DNA from 3 places in the Dickeya fangzhongdai genome. Region 3 is predicted to be linked to each of the others. Evidence: predicted binding sites of a transcription regulator. Region 3 holds the regulator's gene; each other region holds the start of a gene.
The links. Region 3 encodes PhoB, which activates phosphate uptake and scavenging genes when phosphate is short. Its sites were predicted from a motif close to CTGTCATAAAACTGNCNNAT; they were not measured.
Positions count from the first base shown of each region.

Region 1: a site for PhoB is predicted at 3,289-3,308, ahead of pstS (phosphate ABC transporter substrate-binding protein PstS). Genes of this name have one in related genera too.
Region 2: a site for PhoB is predicted at 2,899-2,918, ahead of rpoH (RNA polymerase sigma factor RpoH). Genes of this name have one in related genera too.

Region 1 covers NZ_CP025003.1:4,988,368-4,993,967, reverse strand. The annotation lists gene pstB (phosphate ABC transporter ATP-binding protein PstB) at 1-44, opposite strand, end outside; gene pstA (phosphate ABC transporter permease PstA) at 139-1,026, opposite strand; gene pstC (phosphate ABC transporter permease PstC) at 1,026-1,985, opposite strand; gene pstS (phosphate ABC transporter substrate-binding protein PstS) at 2,138-3,178, opposite strand; gene CVE23_RS22350 (SAM-dependent methyltransferase) at 3,483-3,899, shown strand; gene CVE23_RS22345 (KGGVGR-motif variant AAA ATPase) at 3,896-5,209, shown strand; gene CVE23_RS22340 (hypothetical protein) at 5,199-5,600, shown strand, end outside.
Region 2 covers NZ_CP025003.1:4,802,262-4,807,861, reverse strand. The annotation lists gene ftsY (signal recognition particle-docking protein FtsY) at 1-961, shown strand, start outside; gene ftsE (cell division ATP-binding protein FtsE) at 967-1,635, shown strand; gene ftsX (permease-like cell division protein FtsX) at 1,625-2,590, shown strand; gene rpoH (RNA polymerase sigma factor RpoH) at 2,926-3,783, shown strand; gene panM (aspartate 1-decarboxylase autocleavage activator PanM) at 3,916-4,335, opposite strand; gene CVE23_RS21555 (branched-chain amino acid ABC transporter substrate-binding protein) at 4,739-5,600, shown strand, end outside.
Region 3 covers NZ_CP025003.1:1,247,653-1,253,252, forward strand. The annotation lists gene CVE23_RS05775 (AAA family ATPase) at 1-501, opposite strand, end outside; gene sbcD (exonuclease subunit SbcD) at 498-1,730, opposite strand; gene phoB (phosphate response regulator transcription factor PhoB) at 2,106-2,795, shown strand; gene phoR (phosphate regulon sensor histidine kinase PhoR) at 2,823-4,145, shown strand; gene CVE23_RS05795 (PstS family phosphate ABC transporter substrate-binding protein) at 4,227-5,204, shown strand; gene CVE23_RS05800 (cobalamin-independent methionine synthase II family protein) at 5,409-5,600, shown strand, end outside.

The sequences.
Region 1 (5,600 bases), 1.3 Mb from region 3:
CGCACCTGGATTTTGCTGGCGGATGTCTCTGTGACCATACTCATCAAGACTTCTCTCTTCTGGCGAATCTGGCGAACGCCGCCTGCGCGACGCCCGGATATTCATTAATGTTGCTGGTAATTTTTTTAATGTTGCTGACTAATGCGTCTTCTTGGCAAACAGCACGCGCGCCACAATATTCAGCAGCAGCACGCATAGAGTGATCAGCAGTACCCCTGCCCACGCCAGCCCCTGCCACTCTTTGAACGGACTCATGGCGAACTTGAAGATGGTGACCGGCAGGTTGGCGATCGGATGCATCAGGTCCGTGCTCCAGAACTGGTTCGACAGCGAGGTAAACAGCAGCGGCGCCGTCTCCCCGGCGATACGCGCCACCGCCAGCAACACCCCGGTGATGATGCCGGAAACCGACGCCTTCAGGGTGATGGCCGAAATCATCTTCCATTTCGGCGTCCCCAGCGCGTAGGCCGCTTCACGCAGGCTGTCCGGCACCAGTTTCAGCATGTTCTCGGTGGTGCGAATTACGATCGGCACCTGCAACAGCGCCAGCGCAATCACCCCCGCCCAGCCGGAAAAGTGCTCCATTTTAGCCACCACCAGCGTGTAAACGAACAGCCCCACCACAATCGACGGCGCCGACAGCAGAATGTCGTTAATAAAGCGAATCACTTCGGCGATCAGCGATTTACGGCCGTATTCCGCCAGATAGACGCCGGCCAGGATCCCCAGCGGCGTGCCAAACAGCGTCGCCCACAGGATCAGCAGGCCGCTGCCGACGATCGCGTTAGCCAGACCGCCGCCAGCCGTATTGGGCGGCGGCGTCATTTCGGTAAACAGCGACAGCGACATGCCGTCGATGCCCTTGGTCACGGTGGACATCAGAATCCATACCAGCCAGAACAGACCGAACGCCATCGTCAGCATCGACATACACAGCGCGATGCGGTTTTTCTGACGGCGCCAGGCCTGCATCTTGCGACGGGTTTCCAGCGAGTCAGAACGGTTTTCAATGCCAATGCTCGCCATCAGCGCGCTCCTTCGTTTTTAGCCAGACGCATGATCATCAGCTTCGAACAGGCCAGCACGATAAAGGTAATCACAAACAGGATCAGGCCCAGCTCCATCAGCGCGGCGGTATGCAGCCCGGTGTCGGCTTCGGCAAATTCGTTAGCCAGCGCGGAGGTGATGCTGTTGCCCGGCATATAGAGCGAGACGCTGTCGAGCTGGTAGGTGTTGCCGATGATAAACGTCACCGCCATCGTCTCGCCCAGCGCACGTCCCAGCCCCAGCATGACGCCGCCAATCACCCCATTTTTGGTGAACGGCAGCACGATGTGCCAGATAACTTCCCAGGTGGTGCAGCCGATACCGTAGGCCGATTCTTTCATCATCACCGGCGTCTGTTCGAACACATCGCGCATTACCGCGGCGATGTAGGGGATGATCATGATGGCCAGAATCACGCCGGCCGCCAGAATACCGATGCCGAACGCCGGCCCGGAGAACAGGGTGCCGACCAATGGGATGCTGGAAAGCACGTTGCCTACCGGTTGTTGGAAATACTTGGCGAACAACGGGGCGAACACAAACAGCCCCCACATGCCATAGACGATACTCGGGATCGCGGCCAGCAGCTCAATCGCCACGCCCAGCGGACGTTTCAGCCAGCTCGGCGCCAGTTCCGTCAGGAACAGCGCGATACCGAAACTAATCGGAATGGCGATGATCAGCGCGATCAGCGAGGTCACGATGGTGCCGTAAATCGGTACCAGCGCGCCGAATTGCCCGGCGGGCGCATCCCATTCTTTGGTCCACAGGAAGGAGAAACCAAACGTTTTGATACTCGGCCAGGAGGCGAAAATCAGGGAAACGATAATTCCGCCCAGCAACAGCAACGTCAATAGGGCCGCCAGTCTGACCAGCGCCCCGAAGAGAATGTCGCCCTGTTTTCCCGGAGGTGTAATGGTTGGCTTGTGTTCAGCCATACGTCTCTCTTCTTTCAGATAACTGCGTTTTTCAGATAACTGCGTCTTTAATCAGGTCATTGGAGGAAACCCCAATGAATGTCAGAGGTGGATACCCCGTTTCCGGTTTATCCACCTCTCGGTACTCACACAACCGATCCTGCTAACCGCAATCAATACAGCGCTTTACCGCTGCTGTCTTTGATCTGGGTTTTCCATGCTGCGCGTACCTGAGCAATCACTTCTTTCGGCAGGGTAGAATAATCCAGCGCTTTGGCCTGATCGCCGCCTTTGGTGTAAGCCCAGTCAAAGAACTTCAGCACTTCTTTGCCCTGCTCAGGCTTGCTCTGTTCTTTGTGAATCAGAATGAAAGTGGTAGAGGTGATCGGCCATACATCGGCGCCTTTCTGGTTGGTCAGGTCCTGTGCGAAGGACTTGCTCCAGTCAACGCCTTTGGCGGCATTGCTGAAAGACCCTTCCGTCGGGCTGACTGCTTTGCCGTCGGCAGAAATCAGCTTGGTGTAAACCAGGTTATTCTGCTTGGCGTACGCGTATTCAACGTAACCGATCGACCCCGGCAGACGCTGCACGAACGCCGCGATGCCGTCGTTGCCTTTACCGCCCAGACCGGTCGGCCAGTTTACGGTGTTGCCCGCGCCAATCTTCTCTTTCCACTCGCTGTTCACTTTAGCCAGGTAGCTGGTGAACACGTAGGAGGTGCCGGAACCGTCGGCACGACGCACCACAGCGATGTCCTGATCCGGCAGTTTCACGCCCGGGTTCAGTTTGGCGATGGCTTCGTCGTTCCATTTCTTGATTTTGCCCAGGTAGATGTCACCCAGCGTTTTGCCGTCCAGCGTCAGCTCGCCGGCTTTCACGCCCGGCACGTTGACAGCCAGTACGATACCGCCGATCACGGTCGGGAACTGGAACAGACCGTCCTGAGCCAGTTTGTCATCCGCCAACGGCGCATCAGACGCACCAAAATCCACGGTTTTGGCGGTAATCTGTTTCACGCCGCCCGAAGAACCGATGCCCTGATAGTTAACTTTGTTGCCGGTTTCTTTTTCGTAAGAATCAGCCCACTTTGCATAAACCGGAGCGGGGAACGTCGCACCTGCGCCAGTGAGGTTTGCCGCGGCAAAAGCAGAAACCGCCGTCAGAGAAAAACTTGCAGCAACGATACTGGCAACAGTGGTACGCATGAGTTTCATAATCCCTCCTGTGGGATACTTAGACGTGTAGACCCGGAGCTATTGTTTAATCAGAGTGTAGTTTGCTGGTGGAGAAAATAGGTCAATTCGGTGACAGTAAAATGTACGCAATATGACAGTTGTGTGACAGTCGAGTCAGAACTGGGTATGCCTGCCTGGCAGAGGCAAGCATTTATTTAACAATCTATACAATACTTTCAACGATATACTTCTATGAATCCCCAGTTCCGGTAAAATCGCTTGTCACACATGCTATTTAGACCTTGAATATGTCCGTCTCTGACCAAAGGAGTGAAGCACAGTCATGGCAACCGACTTTGAAGACGCCTGTCATCGCCACTGGAGAGATGCAGAAATCCTGTTTCATCTGGGACGCTGGGCCAATGCCGATCATCTTTATGGCTTCTCGGCAGAGAGCGGGTTAAAAAAGTTGATGCAGGAGTTTGGTATGCCCTTTGACACGAATAGGGACATGCCCAGTGAACGCCACGACCAAAAGCATATTGATGCTATTTGGTCACGTTACGATGCATACCGTAGTGGCCGCTACCCCGGAGCTGAGTATCTTTTATCTTCACTAAATCCTTTCGATAACTGGAAAGCGTCACAACGTTACAGCAACCAACAACAGTTCACACAAATTGAGGCAGAAAAACATCGCAACGGAGCCAAACAAGTCCAAAATATACTTAAACAAGCTAAAACGGACGGCGCGATATGAAAACCTTCGACCAGCTTTTGCCTACTATTGAAGGCATTCTTAAACCTCACACTGATCTTATCAGTCAGATTGAACCCGTGGCAATCAACCGAGATCTGAACGGTAAAGTCAGGTTAATCGCTTCCGAATCGATTCAGAACAATCCCGAACATCAGGCTGCGATTGACACGATTGCCGCACAATTTTCAACTGAACTGTCGCCTCACAGCTTTGCTCCAGATAACACCGTCTTATATGAACCCAATGTCGAATCGGTTTATCAACGCGCAGCCCATTTTGCGCTTGCCGATATTCCCGGCGTCTATGTGGTTGACAGATTAGCGACGGAAAGCCGCTGGGATATGATCACACCAGAGTCTGAAGGCGCCAGTCGCATTGTCTTTTTTTCTATCAAAGGCGGCGTTGGCCGCTCAACCGCGATGGCCGCTTGCGCATGGGCGCTGGCGCAAGCCGGTAAAAAAGTCATGGTTCTTGATTTGGATCTTGAGTCTCCTGGCTTATCTACCGCCTTGCTACCGGAAGACCGTCGCCCAACTTATGGCATCGCCGACTGGCTGGTGGAAGATCTGGTCGATAATGGCAACAGCCTGCTTGATGACATGATCGCCACCAGTACGCTATCCCATGACGGCGACATTTACGTGATACCGGCACATGGCAAAAATCCGGGAGAATATATCGCCAAGCTGGGCAGAGTCTGGATGCCCAAAATAGACAGTAACGGAAACCGGGAAAGCTGGTCTCACCGACTCAATCGCCTGATTGACCAGTTAGAAGAAACGATTAAGCCTGATGTGATTTTGATCGACTCACGCTCTGGAATAGATGAAGTCGCATCCAGTTGCGTTACCGATATCGGCGCCAATACCGTGTTACTGTTTACACTGGATGGCGAGCAAACCTGGTCAGGATATCGGGTGTTATTTGAATACTGGAACCGATCAGGCAAAGCCGCTGATATCCGTGAGCGTTTGCAACTTATCGGTGCCATGATTCCTGATGACGAACGACGCGAGAGCTACTTTTCCGGGTTGTGTGAAAACGCTTACGAACTGTTTTCCTCCACACTTTATGACGAAGTACCACCGGGTGAAACAGTGGAGAATCTGTTCAGCTTCGAGATGAACGACGAAGCAGCACCACACTATCCGTGGGCGATTCGCTGGAACAGAGGATTCTCCGCGCTAACGTCGCTACATTCCCGATTTGCGCAAAACACGATAGACTCCGCCGAAGTTCAGTCAATTTTCGGCACGTTAATTGAGGGTATTCAAGGTTTAACCAATCATCCCGGAGAGCATGATGAGTAGCGCAGAAGATATCCGTCGAGCCATTTATGAAACCTTACCTGCGGATACCTCATACAGCGGGTCTGCGCCGCCATTAAAACACCTCTACATTCCGCCTGCGCATTTAAAAGCACTAAGGCCGGAAAGTTTACTGGTGGTGGGCACACGTGGAGTCGGGAAATCTGTTTGGACGGCAGCGCTTGGCGATCCTGCTTTGCGTAAAGTGCTAGGTTCATCAATTCCACAATTGGATATTACAGACATTCATATCGGATTTTCAGAGCGGCCACAGAATGACGCGTATCCAGACTCAGATACATTTTCTCAATTGGTAGAGAGCTTTGATGCCTATGATATCTGGCGCACGATTGTCATATCAGGCATCGGCAAACTAACCCAGCAGCCACTGTTG
Region 2 (5,600 bases), 1.5 Mb from region 3:
GGCTGCGCCGGTGGTGTCGCAGGAGCAGGAACGCCCGACCAAAGAGGGTTTTTTCGCTCGCCTGAAACGCAGTCTGGTGAAAACCCGCCAGAATCTGGGGTCCGGATTTGTCGGGCTGTTTCGCGGCAAGAAAATTGACGACGATCTGTTTGACGAGCTGGAAGAGCAACTGCTGATTGCCGACGTCGGGGTGGAAACCACCCGTAAAATTATCGATCGGCTGACCGAGCACGCCAGCCGCAAGCAACTGAAAGACGCCGAAGCGTTGATTGCGTTGCTGAAAACGGAAATGAGCGACATTTTGGCGAAAGTGGATGCGCCGCTGGATATCGACAGCAAGACGCCGTTCGTCATTTTGATGGTGGGTGTCAACGGCGTGGGTAAAACCACCACCATCGGCAAACTGGCGCGGCAATATCAGGCGCAGGGCAAGTCGGTGATGCTGGCCGCGGGCGATACCTTCCGTGCGGCGGCGGTGGAGCAGCTGCAGGTGTGGGGCCAGCGCAATAATGTGCCGGTGGTGGCGCAGCATACCGGCGCGGACTCCGCCTCGGTGATCTTCGATGCGCTGCAGGCCGCCAAAGCGCGCGGCGTCGACGTGCTGATCGCCGATACCGCCGGGCGTTTGCAGAACAAATCGCACCTGATGGAGGAGTTGAAGAAGATCGTGCGCGTTATGAAGAAGCTGGACGAAAACGCGCCGCACGAAGTGATGCTGACGCTGGACGCCAGCACCGGTCAGAACGCCGTCAGTCAGGCCAAACTGTTCAACGAGGCGGTCGGACTGAGCGGCATCACGCTGACCAAACTGGACGGCACCGCCAAGGGCGGGGTGATCTTCTCCATCGCCGACCAGTTTGGCATTCCCATCCGTTACATCGGGGTGGGGGAAAGTATCGATGACTTAAGGCCGTTCAAGGCGGATGATTTTATTGAAGCCCTGTTTGCCCGTGAGGATTAAAACGGATGATTCGGTTTGAGCAGGTCAGTAAGGCGTATCTCGGCGGCCGTCAGGCGTTGCAAGGGGTGGACTTTCATATCCGCCCGGCCGAGATGGTATTTCTGACCGGTCACTCTGGCGCGGGGAAAAGTACCCTGCTGAAACTGATTTGCGGGATTGAGCGCCCAAGCGCGGGCCACATCCTGTTCGGCGGTCACGATATCAGCCGCCTGAGGAAAAGCGAGGTGCCGTTTCTGCGTCGGCAGATCGGCATGATCTTTCAGGATCACCATTTGCTGATGGATCGCACGGTGTATGAAAACGTCGCCATGCCGCTCGTTATCGCCGGCGCCAGCGCCGAAGATATCCGCCGTCGGGTGTCGGCGGCGCTGGATAAAGTCGGGCTGCTCGACAAGGCGCGCAGCTATCCGATTCAGCTCTCCGGCGGTGAGCAGCAGCGCGTGGGTATCGCCCGCGCGGTGGTGAACAAACCGGCCGTGCTGCTGGCGGACGAACCGACCGGCAACCTGGATGATGCGCTGTCCGAAGGCATTCTGCGCTTGTTTGAAGAGTTTAACCGCGTGGGCGTCACGGTGTTGATGGCTACGCACGATACCGGGCTTATCGCCCGCCGCCATTACCGGGTGCTGACATTGTCGCAGGGGCGCATGCTGGGAGGTCACGATGGCGAATAATACCCGCGCGCAGCGAGCCGGAAGCAAAACCCGCTCTCTGCAAGGCGGCTGGCAGGAACAGTGGCGTTATGCCTGGGCCAATACGCTGCGCGATATGCTGCGCCAACCGCTGGCGACATTGTTGACCATCATGGTGATCGCTATTTCGCTAACGCTGCCCAGCATCTGCTATCTGGTGTGGAAAAACGTCAGTCAGGCGGCGTCGCAGTGGTATCCCACGCCGCAACTGACGGTGTATCTGGACAAATCGCTGGACGACAACGCCGCCGAAGCGGTGATTGGCAAGATCAAGGCGGAAGAAGGCGTAGACAAGGTTAATTACCTGTCCCGCAACGAGGCGATGGGCGAGTTCCGCAACTGGTCCGGCTTTGGCGGCGCGCTGGATATGCTGGAGGAGAATCCGCTGCCGGCGGTGGCGGTCGTCTCGCCCAAACTGAGTTTTCAGGATAACCAGACGCTCAACACCCTGCGCGATCGCATCGCCGCCGTTCAGGGCGTGGCCGAGGTCCGCATGGACGACAGCTGGTTCTCCCGTCTGGTGGCGTTGACCGGACTGGTGGGCCAGATAGCGGCTACCATCGGGATTCTGATGGTGGCGGCGGTATTTCTGGTGATCGGCAACAGCGTGCGGCTAAGCATTTTCAGCCGCCGCGAAACCATCAATGTGATGAAGCTGATCGGCGCCACCGACGGTTTCATCCTGCGGCCGTTCCTGCATGGCGGCGCGCTGCTGGGGTTCTGCGGTGCTATCTTGTCGCTGATTCTGTCGCAGGCGCTGGTGTGGAAACTGTCGAGCGCGGTGACGCAGGTGGCGGCGGTGTTCGGCACCACCTTCACGGTGCGCGGGCTGGGCTGGGATGAAACGTTATTGTTGATTCTGATCGCGGTGATGATTGGCTGGCTGGCCGCCTGGCTGGCAACGGTACAACATTTACGCCGTTTTACACCGGAATAATCTGTATTGACGCCCGGCGCGGGCGTTTTCTGGTATACTCTTCCCTCGTGATAGCGGCGAGCAGCGAGGGAAGCGTATTGCCAGCGTCTTCGATGCGCACCTTCCTTCATCACTCGCCAGCCTGCACCCCACGACGTCCATCTTGACAGGTAAAATAAGAGGGGCAAAAGTGGAACTTGTGCAGTCAATCACACTCTAACCAGAGTTAATCCAGAACTAGCGTTAATCCGGTTTTTGGGCACAGTAATTCTGTTTTTAGGCACAGAAAGTGCAGCAAAGATCGGTATGCTGTTCGATGATGCGCAACGATTTGAATGATCTATGAGAGGGGTGGAATGACCAAAGATATGCAAACTTTCGCCTTAGTTCCCCAGGGCAGTCTGGAAGGGTACATCCGTGCCGCCAATGCCTATCCGATGCTGACGGCGGAGGAAGAGCGGGCGCTGGCTGAACGGCTGCATTATCACGGGGATCTGGACGCCGCCAAGCAGCTGATTCTTTCACACCTGCGTTTCGTTATTCATGTTGCCCGTAACTATTCAGGGTACGGCCTGCCGCAGGCGGATCTGATTCAGGAAGGCAACATCGGCTTGATGAAAGCGGTGCGCCGCTTCAACCCGGATGTGGGCGTACGCCTGGTGTCGTTCGCCGTGCACTGGATCAAGGCCGAAATTCACGAATACGTGCTGCGTAACTGGCGTATCGTCAAGGTGGCGACCACCAAGGCGCAGCGCAAGCTGTTCTTCAACCTGCGTAAGACCAAGCAGCGTCTGGGCTGGTTTAATCAGGACGAAGTGGAACTGGTGGCGCGTGAACTGGGTGTGACCAGCAAGGATGTCCGCGAAATGGAATCCCGCATGGCCGCGCAGGACATGACGTTTGATCCGTCGCCGGAAGATGATGCGCAGCCGGGCCAGCCGATGGCGCCGATGCTGTACCTGCAGGACAAATCTTCCGACTTTGCCGATGGCATTGAAGAGGACAACTGGGAAACCCATGCGGCGGACAAGTTGTCCTATGCGCTGGAAGGGTTGGACGAACGCAGCCAGCATATTATCCGCGCTCGCTGGCTGGATGACGACAATAAGTCCACGTTGCAGGAACTGGCTGATCATTACGGCGTGTCCGCTGAGCGTGTACGTCAGCTGGAAAAGAATGCCATGAAGAAATTGCGGGCGGCCATTGAAGCGTAACGCAGGCCGCAGCTAACGCATTATTCATCGTAAACGACCGGGACAGCCGCAAGCCGCCCGGTCGTTTTGTTTTATCACCCGAAGTTTTTTTATCGCCGTCTGTCCTACGGGCGCCACTGCTTTTCCTGCTATTTATTTCTCTTCCTGATTAACGACATATTCCCAGCCGCCGGATACCGGATAGAAGCCGCAGGACTGCATGAATGTGTCCATCACCGCTTCGCTGACCAGCGCATGGTCGGCGGCGTCGAGCCACCATTCCTTAACGTCAGGGCAGGCGCGCAGCACTTCTTCCACCAGATACTTACCGACGCCATGCCGCCGGGTGGACGTTCTGACCTGCAGGTCGGTCAGTTCCGCGCTGTCGCTGTTATTGTCGATTTCGACGATGACGCCCGCCAGCAGATGGCCGTTAAAACGGGCGGCAAACAGACGATGCTCATGGTTCAGGTCGCGCTCCAGCGCGTCGAAATTCTGGTGTGGCCAGATATGGGCCAAATCATGCCTGTCCTGCTCGCTGATTTTTGTGAGGCGTTCAACCGAGAGTCTCATACGCGGGTGCTCCTGTTAATTCTTAAGAATATTGTAGCGAACCTGTAGAAAAAGGGTTGTGTAACTTTTTCTGTACGGTTATCAGGGAAAAAGGTTTCTCTGCCATTAATTTTTCGAGTAATCAATTATCTCTCAGTGGTAAAACCAGCATAACTGACTATTTTAGAAACAAAATACGGATTTTAAGAGCGGTATTTTATGCTGTTTACACCGTGTTTTACTGAGAATCCCAGTTGATTTACAGCATAAAACTCCTGTTTAATATCATGAATAATAAAGTCTTATTACAAACTATTGCTTATAATAGAGCCTAACTCGTTATTACTTATGAAAAAGTGCGAGTAATAGCGGTTGATGACAATAATTATAGCAATATCCAAAAATGACAGATGGGGTAAAACGGATGAAATTAAGCAAAGGTAACGCGCTGCTGATGGGATGCCTGGCAGCGGCGATGAGCCATGCGGTGAACGCTGCGGATATCAAGGTCGCGATCGTCGGAGCCATGTCCGGTCCGGTAGCGCAGTACGGCGATATGGAGTTTACCGGCGCCCGTCAGGCGATTGCCGATATCAATGCCAAAGGCGGAGTCAACGGCAACAAACTGGTGGGTGTGGAATATGATGACGCCTGCGACCCGAAACAGGCGGTTGCCGTCGCCAACAAGGTGATCAACGACGGTATCCACTACGTGATCGGTCATCTGTGCTCGTCGTCCACGCAGCCGGCATCCGACATTTACGAGGATGAAGGCGTAATCATGATTACGCCGGCGGCCACTGCGCCTGACCTGACTACCCGTGGCTACAAGCTGGTTCTGCGCACTACCGGTCTGGATTCCGACCAGGGCCCGACTGCGGCGAAATACATTCTGGAACACGTGAAACCGCAGCGTATCGCCGTGGTGCACGACAAACAGCAGTACGGCGAAGGCCTGGCTCGCGCCGTGCAGGACAGCCTGAAAAAAGCCAACGCCAACGTGGTGCTGTTCGAAGGGGTGACCGCCGGGGATAAAGACTTCTCCACGCTGGTGGCGCGCCTGAAGAAAGAGAACGTCGATTTCGTTTATTTCGGCGGCTACTACCCGGAAATGGGGCAGATTCTGCGTCAGGCGCGCGCTGCCGGCCTGACCACCAAGTTCATGGGACCGGAAGGCGTGGGTAACTCGTCGCTGTCCAACATTGCAGGCGCGGCGTCCGAAGGCATGCTGGTGACGCTGCCGAAGCGTTATGACCAGGTGCCGGCCAACCAGCCGATCGTCGACG
Region 3 (5,600 bases):
CTGATTGGCATCGGCGTTCAGGAAGGCGGCGAACTGCCCCTGGGACAGCATCATCGATTTGGTGAAACGATCGAAATCCAGCCCGGTGATATCGGCGATCATCGTCAGCTTGTCGTTCACCTTGTCGGTGAGGATTTTGCCGTCGGCGCACAACGCCAGTTCCACCTTGGGCGGCTGCAGATTGCCTTCCGGGCTATTATGGGCGCGCCGCTGGCTCCAGAAGGCGCGGTAGGCGACATTCTTCACCTCGAATTCCACTTCCGCCAGACATTCGGCGGTGTGGCGCGTCATCAGCTCGTTCTGGCTGGGGCCGACCTTCAGACGCGGCGTCTGGTGGTACAGCGCGAGGCAGATGGCGTCCAGCAGCGTGGTTTTACCCGCGCCGGTAGGGCCGGTGATGGCGAACAGACTGTTGCTGGCGAACGGCTCGCGGGTGAAATCGATTTTCCACTCGCCCTGCAGCGAGTTGAGGTTTTTCAATCGCAGGCTAAGAATTTTCATGCGGACGCCTCCCGTCGCTGCTCGTCAATCTCCTGAATGACCCGGTCGAACAACCCTTTCAGGCGCTGCTGGCGCGCCTCGTCCAGATCGCTCTCCAGCGCCAGCCGTCGGGCAAACACCTCGGCGGGTTGCAGCTCCTCCAGCGTTTCCTTTTCCAGTTGCACCAGCATTTGTTGCTGCTGTTCCCGCGCCCGGCGCAGCAACAGCACTTCCACGTTCAGCGGTTCGGTCAGCGCCTGAATGTGCTGCTGAATGTCGCTCAGGTAATCCTGGGTGGCGATTTCAATGTCCAGCCACACCGGTTTGTCGCCGTGATAGTCGCGGAATCCGGCTAGCCGGCGTTCGATCTCCGGCAGATTGCCTTTCACCAGTTGCATCGGTTGTTCGGTCGGCACGGTCAGCGCGGTGACCTCCTGCAGTTTTCCCTGCTCGAAATGCACCAGATACACCGATTTCTCATGATTCAGTTCGTCAAAACTCAGCGGGATCGGCGAGCCGCTGTACCGGATGTGTTCGCATTGCGCCACCCGCTGCGGGCGATGAATATGGCCGAGCGCGATGTAGTCCGCCGGGGGGAAGGCCTGCGCCGGGAACGCGTCCAACGTGCCGATATAGATATCGCGCACCGAATCGGACGTGGCGACGCCCACCGTGGTGAGGTGGCCGGTCAGCACAATCGGCAGTTCGCGACCCAGCGCTTCACGCTGCTCGCAGGCGAGCTGGTAACAGCGCTGATAATGATGGGTGATGGCATCCTGCAACGCCTGCTGTTTTTGCGCGCCGGACTGGCCGGCCTGGCTGGTGAGCACGTCGCGCGGACGCAAAAAAGGAACGGCGCACAGCAGCGCGCCGGGCTCGCCTGCACGGTTGTTCAGCACCAGCACCTGTTCGTGGATATCGCCGTCAAAACCGGCGACCACCCGGGTATTCAGGCAGGCCAGCAGCGCGCGTGATTCATTCAGGGTGGCGACCGAATCATGGTTGCCGCCCATCACCACCAACTGGCAGCCGGTGCGCTGCAACGCCACCACAAAATGGTTATACATTTCACGGGCATAACTGGGCGGCGCGCCGTTGTCGAACACATCGCCTGCTACTATTACTGCATCGGCCTGATACTGCTCAACCTGCTGAACCAGCCAGTGTAAAAATGCCTGATGCTCAGGCGCACGGCTCCGGGTATAAAAGTACTGACCGAGATGCCAGTCAGACGTGTGAATAATTCGCATGAGACTCCCTGCAGGTGAGTGCAAACGATATGTTGTTTTGGCGGTGCTTGCGGACAATGGCGGTCAGTGAGGCAAGGCGCTTGTTCGTCATGGCGAAACACCGCGTCTTTATCATCGGCGATTATAGGCGTGCAGTTTAGGGCATGTCCCATAATATCTGTATGGCCCGGCTACCCGGGAGTATTTGGCAGTGTCGTCGCGGACAGGTAATGTGAGAAATTAAGCGTACCGGCGGTCTGCGGCAGCGGCAGGGGGCCGCGGCTGTCGGGGCGGAAACGTACCGTAGTCCGGGGCGCCATTTTTCATAAATCTGTCATAAAACTGACGCATAATGCACACCGCACGCTAACCGTGACGATTAACGGCAGGATTGATATGGCAAGACGTATTTTGGTGGTGGAAGATGAAGCGCCGATTCGCGAGATGGTGTGCTTCGTGCTGGAACAGAACGGTTATCAGCCGGTTGAGGCTGAGGATTACGACAGCGCCGTTACCCGGCTGGCCGAACCTTATCCTGAACTGGTGCTGCTGGACTGGATGCTGCCCGGCGGGTCCGGTTTGCAGTTTATCAAGCACATGAAACGCGAAGCGCTGACCCGTGATATTCCGGTCATGATGCTGACGGCGCGTGGTGAAGAAGAAGATCGCGTGCGTGGTCTTGAAGTCGGCGCCGACGATTACATCACCAAACCGTTTTCGCCCAAAGAACTGGTGGCGCGCATCAAGGCGGTGATGCGCCGGATTTCGCCGATGGCGGTTGAGGAAGTGATTGAAATGCGCGGGTTGAGCCTGGATCCCTCTTCGCATCGGGTGACCACGGAAGAACACGCGCTGGATATGGGGCCGACGGAGTTCAAGCTGCTGCATTTCTTTATGACGCACCCGGAACGGGTATATAGTCGTGAGCAGTTGCTGAATCACGTATGGGGCACTAACGTTTATGTTGAGGATCGCACTGTGGATGTCCATATCCGCCGCCTGCGCAAGGCGCTGGAAACCAGCGGACACGACAAGATGGTTCAGACCGTTCGGGGAACTGGATACCGTTTCTCAACACGTTATTGATAGCGTGAGTCCCGGAGAAAATCTGACGTGCTAGAACGTTTGTCCTGGAAAAAGCTGGCGCTGGAGCTGGCTTTTTTTTGTTTGCCCGGTCTGCTGCTGGGGCTGATTATCGGCTATCTGCCCTGGTTTCTGCTGGCGTCGGTACTGGCGGCGCTGTGCTGGAACTTCTATAACCAGCTGCGCCTGTCCTACTGGCTGTGGGTTGACCGCAGCATGACCCCGCCGCCCGGCCGCTGGAGCTGGGAGCCGCTGTTTTACGGCCTCTATCAGATGCAACTGCGCAACCGCCGCCGTCGGCGCGAGCTGGCGCTGCTGATTAAACGCTTTCGCAGCGGGGCGGAATCGTTGCCGGATGCGGTGGTCATCACCACCGAAGAGGGCGTCATCATCTGGTGTAACCGGCTGGCTCAGCACCTGCTCAGCTTTCGCTGGCCGGAAGACAACGGTCAGAACATCCTCAACCTGCTGCGTTACCCGGAGTTCACTCAGTACATGCAACAGCAAGACTTCAGCCGCCCGCTGACGCTGATGCTGAAAAATTCCCACCACGTGGAATTCCGGGTGATGCCCTACTCGGAAGGGCAACTGCTGATGGTGGCCCGCGATGTGACCCAGATGCACCAACTGGAAGGCGCGCGCCGCAACTTCTTCGCCAACGTCAGCCACGAGCTGCGCACGCCGTTGACGGTGTTGCAGGGCTATCTGGAGATGATGAACGACGAATCGCTGGATGGCGCGTTGCAGTCTAAGGCATTGCACACCATGCAGGAGCAAACCCGCCGCATGGACGGGTTGGTGCGGCAATTGTTGACGCTGTCGCGCATCGAAGCCGCCGCCGCCATCGATCTTAACGAGAAGGTGGATATCCCGCTGATGCTGCGGGTGCTCAAGCGTGAAGCCGATACCCTGAGTCAGGGGCGTCACGAGATTGTGTTTCGCGTCAACGAGCAACTGCAGGTGTTCGGCAACGAAGAGCAGTTGCGCAGCGCGGTGTCGAATCTGGTGTATAACGCCGTCAACCATACGCCGCAGGGTACCCGCATTGAGGTATGCTGGCAGCAGACGCCGCAGGGCGCGCAGTTCCAGGTCAGCGATAACGGCCCGGGCATCGCCGCCGAACATCTTCCCCGCCTGACCGAGCGTTTTTATCGCGTCGACAAGGCCCGTTCGCGCCAGACCGGCGGCAGCGGGCTAGGGCTGGCGATCGTCAAGCATGCGCTCAGCCACCACGACTCCCGGCTGGAGATCCTCAGCGAAGAGGGCGCCGGCTCCCGCTTCATGTTCACGTTGCCGAACCGGCTGATAGTCCGCTCGGTGCTGAGTCAGAACGCCGCGAATCCACAGCTGTAATGACGGCGGCGGGGCTTGATTGTCTCCGCCGCTGTGCCGAAAATAGCGTGCTCTTGTCTTTCACCCCGATGGAAACCGCACATGATACCCACCCGCCGCCTGCTTGCCTTGCTGTTGTGCCTGTTCGGTCAGGCCGCCGCCGCTGCGCCGCAGGCGATGCTGGCGGGTAACCTGTCCAGCGCCGGCTCCGACACGCTGGCGAACCTGATGACCTTCTGGGCGGCGGATTTCAGCCAGCATTACCCCGGCGTTAACCTGCAGATTCAGGCGGCCGGCTCGTCGTCGGCGCCGACGGCGCTGGCGGCAGGGGCGGCGCAGCTGGGGCCGATGAGCCGGCCGATGAAGAGCAGCGAAATCGAAGCGTTCGAGCAGCATTACGGGTACGCGCCGACGGCGGTGCCGGTGGCGCTGGACGCGCTGGTGGTGCTGGTCAATCAGGATAACCCGATTACCGGGCTGACGGTGCGCCAGCTTGACGCCATCTTTTCCGTGACGCGCCGCTGCGGCGCTGGAAAAACGGTGCAACGTTGGCAGGAACTGGGGCTGAACGGCGTCTGGCGACAACGATCGCTACTGCGTTATGGGCGCAATTCAGCCTCCGGCACCTATGGCTTTTTCAAACAACAGGCGCTGTGCGGCGGCGATTTCCTGCCGCAGGTCAACGAATTGCCCGGTTCAGCCTCGGTAGTGCAGGCGGTGGCGGCGTCGGTCAACGCCATCGGTTACGCCAGCATCGGCTTTCGCGCCAGCGGGGTACGGGTGCTGCCGCTGGCGGCCAGCGACAAAGACGATTACGTGCTGCCGACCGCCGACACCATCCGCAGCGGGCGTTATCCCTATACCCGCTATCTCTACATCTACGTCAATAAAATGCCTGGTAAACCGCTGGAACCGCTGACCGCCGCGTTTCTGGAGCGGGTACTGTCGGCGCCGGGGCAGGCGCTGGTCAGCCAGGATGGTTACCTGCCGCTGCCGGAAATGGCGCGCGAGCAGGCCAGACAACTGCTTGGGCTTGGCGATGCCGTTTCGTCGTCGATGGGTGATCCTGCAATAAACTGATGCCTAAGATGAATTTATTTCACGTGACGTGAAAATTCTTCCATTGTCGCTGAGAAAAACTCATGACAGGATAGCTCCATGTCTAGCCGTCTGGATGGCTATAAAGTTCAGCGGCGTAACTATTTCCTCTAAAAATCAATTCATCTAAAAATCGACTGACTGAAACCGATCCGTTTCGCGTCAGCTGAAGTGCAGGAGCTAAACATGACACAAGCCCTTCCTCCGTTCCGTGCCGATGTGGTCGGCAGTTTGTTGCGTCCGGCTGCCATCAAGCAGGCGCGTTTGCAGTTTCAGGCCGGTGAGATTGATGCGGCAGCGTTGCGCCGCGTCGAAGATCAGGAAATTCAGCGTGCGGTGGAATTGCAGCGCGCGGCGGGTCTGCAACTGGTGACCGAC